DNA from 2 places in the Neglectibacter caecimuris genome. Region 2 is predicted to be linked to the other one. Evidence: riboswitches for the same ligand, from Rfam matches in the RefSeq annotation. Region 2 holds a riboswitch; the other holds the start of a gene.
The links. Region 2 has a riboswitch for cobalamin ahead of U8T64_RS04535 (S-layer homology domain-containing protein). Riboswitches for the same ligand answer to the same signal wherever they lie in the genome.
Positions count from the first base shown of each region.

Region 1: another riboswitch for cobalamin. It lies ahead of U8T64_RS12045 (DUF4430 domain-containing protein); the one in region 2 lies ahead of U8T64_RS04535 (S-layer homology domain-containing protein).

Region 1 covers NZ_JAWXXK010000008.1:175,595-178,044, reverse strand. Annotated here, with positions in the region: partial or broken gene U8T64_RS12050 (M15 family metallopeptidase) at 26-658, shown strand; cobalamin riboswitch at 903-1,158, shown strand; gene U8T64_RS12045 (DUF4430 domain-containing protein) at 1,359-1,865, shown strand; gene U8T64_RS12040 (hypothetical protein) at 1,865-2,368, shown strand.
Region 2 covers NZ_JAWXXK010000003.1:318,865-321,314, reverse strand. Annotated here, with positions in the region: gene U8T64_RS04540 (S-layer homology domain-containing protein) at 1-324, opposite strand, end outside; cobalamin riboswitch at 470-736, opposite strand; cobalamin riboswitch at 1,094-1,365, shown strand; gene U8T64_RS04535 (S-layer homology domain-containing protein) at 1,715-2,450, shown strand, end outside.

The sequences.
Region 1 (2,450 bases), on a different contig from region 2:
TTGCCTGAACTATACTGCAAAGCGCCTGCCGGAGAAGGGCGTCGGCGCAAAGGGAGAAGCGTCGTCCGACATTTCTGAAACCGCTTTGCAGGGCGGGGAAGAAGACGTTCTCTGGAGTCTGCGTCTGGTAAACCGTTGGAATCCCATTCCGGAAGGGTATACAGTTGACCTGAAAGAGCTTCCCGGCGGAGAACAGGTAGATGAACGGATCTATGAGCCCTTGCTGGAAATGCTGGAGGCAGCTCGGGAAGGAAACTGGGGGGAAGTACCCAGGGTCATTTCCGGTTACCGCACGCAGGAAACCCAGCAAGCGCTTTACGAGGAAGAAGTTGCCCGGTATCAGGCTGAAGGCTGGGGCTTGGAAGAGGCCAAAGAAAAAGCCGGCAAATGGGTGGCTGTTCCCGGCACCAGCGAACACCAGCTGGGTCTGGCGGTAGATCTGGAGGGCGCCACCTATGATGTGTTTTCCTGGCTGCAGGAGAACAGCTATCAATATGGCTTTATCTTTCGTTATCCCAGCGAAAAAACAGAGCTCACCGGCACGGTAGAGGAGGTTTGGCATTACCGCTATGTAGGGGTGGAGGCCGCTGCGGAGATATATGAGAGAGGGATTTGTCTGGAAGAGTATCTCACGGAGAAGAATGGTGAAATGTACTGACTATATAAAGAAAGCGTAAGTCCAGCTCCGAAGTGTTCCCGCAAATTTTTGAAAAAACGGCAGCCTGGCAAAAAGCCGAAAAACCGCGATTTTTCTGAAAAATCAAAGCTTGCGTTGCCTTTTGCCGGCAGCAGCTTAAAGCAGCAGAGGAACTTCCTTTTTCTCTGGCCGCAAGCTGGCTTTGATCAAGGCGCTTTCAGGACGGAAAACCAAGTTGACTTTTTCCTTCCTTTAGGGTATCATAATGCCCGTTGGGGCTCCAGGTGTCTGCGGAAGATCCCGCAGCCGAACACAGGAACAGGGGTGAGATTCCCCGGCGAACCCGTCGCCGTGATGGCGCAGCGCTTTTCAGGGCGGGGAGGAAATGCCGTGCCAGGAAGCGGTTTTTCCTTTCCGCGGCCCACTGGCAAATGCCGGGAAGGGGAAACAGAGCGCGCTCAGCCGCCGAAGCAGCCGAGCACCGCCTAAGCCGAAAGACTTGCCTGGAGGGCCGTGTAAAGCACCACGGGTAACTGGCGCTTTATACAGGAGCCGCCGGAAGGCTGTTGCCCTTCCCGCGTCACGTTCCTGCCTGAAGCAGACTGTGGAACGGTTTGTATTGCTATCGTTTCAGGCGACCACCCTTCTTAGTTGCATTTCAAAACAGGGTCAAATTTACATTTGGCCGCAAAACAACAACGGAAGGAAAGGGATCAAACACATGAACAGACGTACAAAAAACATTCGCATTTTTTCGCTGCTGCTGGCACTGCTTTTGGTAGCCGGCCTGTTCGCTGGCTGCGGGGAAAATTCGGAGCCTTCTTCTCAGTCTTCGGAATCCTCTGCTCAGTCTTCGGAATCCTCTGCTCAATCTTCGGAATCCTCTGCTCAATCTTCGGAATCCTCTTCTCAGCAGGGCTCTGCCGTATCTGCCGCCGTCAAAAATATTACGGTAAAGGTAGTGCATAAGGACGGCAGTGAAAAGGAATTCGCCATTGCCGCCCAGGGTGAGACCCTCCGGGAGGCACTGGAGCAGGAGAAGCTGGTAGAGGGCGAGGACGGACAATACGGCCTCTTCATCAAATCGGCAGACGGCGAAACCGCTGACGACGGCAACCAGGAATGGTGGTGCGTGACCAAGGGCGGCGAGCAGGTCAATACTGGTGTAGACGGCGTAAAAATCGCGGATGGCGATGTATATGAGCTTACTCTCACGGTAGGCTATTGATGAAGGTCAAGCTGCTGGACATCTGCCTGATGGCGATGATGGGCGTAGTGCTGGTGGTTTCCAAAGAGGTGCTGGCGTTTTTGCCCAATGTAGAGCTGATCACACTCCTGATTATTCTGTTCACTCTGGTGTTCCGCAGAAGGGTGATCGGGGCTCTGGGTGTGTTTCTGCTGCTGGAGGGCCTGCTTTACGGCTTTGGGATATGGTGGGTCATGTACCTGTATATCTGGCCAATTTTGGCCCTGCTTACTTGGCTGTTCCACTGGCTGAAGCGCGCCTGGCAATGGGCGATTTTCGCGGGGCTCTATGGGCTGGCCTTTGGCACGCTGTGCTCCATGGTCTATTGGCCCATGTGGAAGCTTCCCGCCATTCTTTCCTGGATTGCCAGCGGTTTCTATTTTGACTGCAACCACGCCGTGTTCAATTTTCTGCTATGCCTTTTTCTGTACTACCCTTTGCGGCTGGGCCTGGAAAAGCTGCAAAAGCAGATCAACCTTGCTTGATTTTTCGGCGGGTTTTGGTTCGCTTTGTCTGAACAGCTGTCAATAAAGACAGCATACCATGAGCAATTAGAGGCAGAGGCTG
Region 2 (2,450 bases):
CCGGGAATACTCTGTATACTTTTTATCGCTGAGTATGCCGCTGCAGCCCTGTACATAGCTTTCCACAGCGGCGTAATAATTGGGGTAATAATCGGAGGGAACCTGGCTGTCGGAGCGGGCCAGCCCCAGAACGGTCCATTCGCCGCCGATGGAGCCCACCTGCGGGCTTTTCACCGTGTTTGCGAGATACTGAGCTGTGTCCAGCGCTGTTTCATTCACCGCGCTGTCGGATACGGCCGCCAGGGCCTGTATGGGCAGCAGGCTCACCACCATAAGAAGCGCCAGCAGCAGGGCGGCCATTCGTGTTTTCTTTTGTCTTTTCATAGGAAACGACCCTTTCTTTTGTCCAGTCATAACAAATTTTATAGGAAGCCGCGCTTTGTGGACAGGCAAAAGAAAAGACGGCAGCAAAAAAGCTGTCGCCTTTGTGGGTAAGAGAAAAAGACGTTCCGGCAAACGCCGGACGTTTTCAAACTATCCTCTTTTTGTAGGTCTTCTGACTGGCATGTTCAGGCATATTGCCAACGCGGGCTTCCCGCCTTCCCAGCCCCGAGGGGGCGGCCAGTGACCTGCTTTCGCAGAAAGAAAGCCCGCTCCATGCTTACAGCACCGCCTTGCCGGATAAGCCGCCCTTCCGAAGGGAACGGAAAGGACCGGACAAGGCCGTGTTCAGGTTTTGCACCTGATTCCCTTGTTCAGCGAACATGTTCAGCGAACAAGAATACGTGTCTCTGATTTGAGGTCGCGTATTTGCCACAAAAGCCGGAGCATATAAAATTGTGCCTTCATTCTATACCATAAAAGTTACCCTGTCAATGGATATTGTCGTTCTTTTTTGAAAGGCACGGAACTTTTGCGAACCAGACTTTTTGTTACTGAGAAAAAGCGCATGATTTCCTGGGAATTTGAAAAGAGAAGAAAGATTTTTAATAGGGTGAAAAAAGGCGGCGAGAGCGGCCGAATTAGAAAAGGGATATCAAAAAAATGATGTTGTTGGGACTTGTATTTTGAAAACGCTTGTGCTATGCTGTTGGCAAACAAAGCGGGCTGCCGCTCTGTTTGCACAAAGGAAGGAGATCGTCGCCGCTGCCGTACCGCTTTTTTGGGAATTTGCCGTTTTTCCGAAGGGCCAGGAGCTGCGTAGATGGAATGGGGTGAAAAGCCCCGCGCGACCGGCGCTGTAAGCGCGAGACCGTTCCGAAGCATACCATACCTGTAATATAGGATATGTGAGCCGAAAGGCCGCCACTGCGGGCAGCTGTAAAAAGCGCTGTGGGAAGGTAGGAAACGGACGCAAAGGAACCTCTTATCAAGAGGGTTCCTTCTAACGCGAGTCAGAAGACTTACGATCTCCCAGAGCCTGTACCGATAGAATAGCTGTGCGAATTTTCGCGCGGATTTCATGGGGGAACAAAACACAGTTCCCCTGAAATTCGCCGGAAGGTTGTACGCTTTATTCTATATGGTACAAGCTCTCAAATGTTCCGGCAGATGAGGAACAAAAGGAATGCACAAACACGGGTGCATCGATTTGTCATGCAAATCGATGCGCCTTTGTTTTTTGTACCCGGTGTTATGAAAAAATACGGCGTTTCCACCGTTTTCAAACAACTTCCGGAATTTTTCCTCCTTCTGCCATAGCCGGGCCGCAACACTACCGCTGCCTGGTCTTATCCCGCAGCCGAGTTCGCTGCAATGAGAGGAGAACATAAAAATGAAAAAGAGGTTTCTGTCCCTGCTGCTGGCAGTTTTGCTGGTGCTGGGCGCTTTGCCCCTGCCCGCGCTTGCGTCGGGCATGCCCGCACTTGCGGCGGGAGAAGCTGAGTTCGCGGATTTTTTCACCGGCCTTGCGGATACTCTGGCCGCTGAAAACGACGGTGCGTATCCCTATACGGTGGATACGGAAACCGGGGACGGCCCCTGGCTGAAGTCAGGAAACGCCGGAATGGGTTCTACCGAGCCTGCCGTCACATTGACCTTTCAGCAGGCCGCCGCGCTGACCTTCACCTGGAAGGTGGATTCGGAGGAGCGCTATGATGGCATGCTGGTAAAAAACGGCTCTAAAACGCTGTATACCTACAGCGCCTCCGCCTATGGCGGTGATGCCGGGGCCGTTACGGGCTGCAGCGGAAAGAAAGGAGGTACGGCCACTGTAAACGCCCAGGCGGGGGACGTTGTTACCATTGCCTACCGCAAGGATAGCAGCGGCAATTCCGGCAGCGACTGCCTTTGGCTGAAGGACTTTCAAATCTCCCTGCCCAGCCAGGTGATCTTCCACGCGAATAACGGCACGGGGGACACAAAATCCCAGGGAATTTTCGGCACGGGAGACTTAGAGGCCAACAGCTTCTCCTATGCCGGGCATATCTTTAAGGGCTGGGCCACCGGGGAAAGTGGCCCTGTGGTCTATGAGGACGGCGGTGAGATCACTATCACGGAAAATACCGATC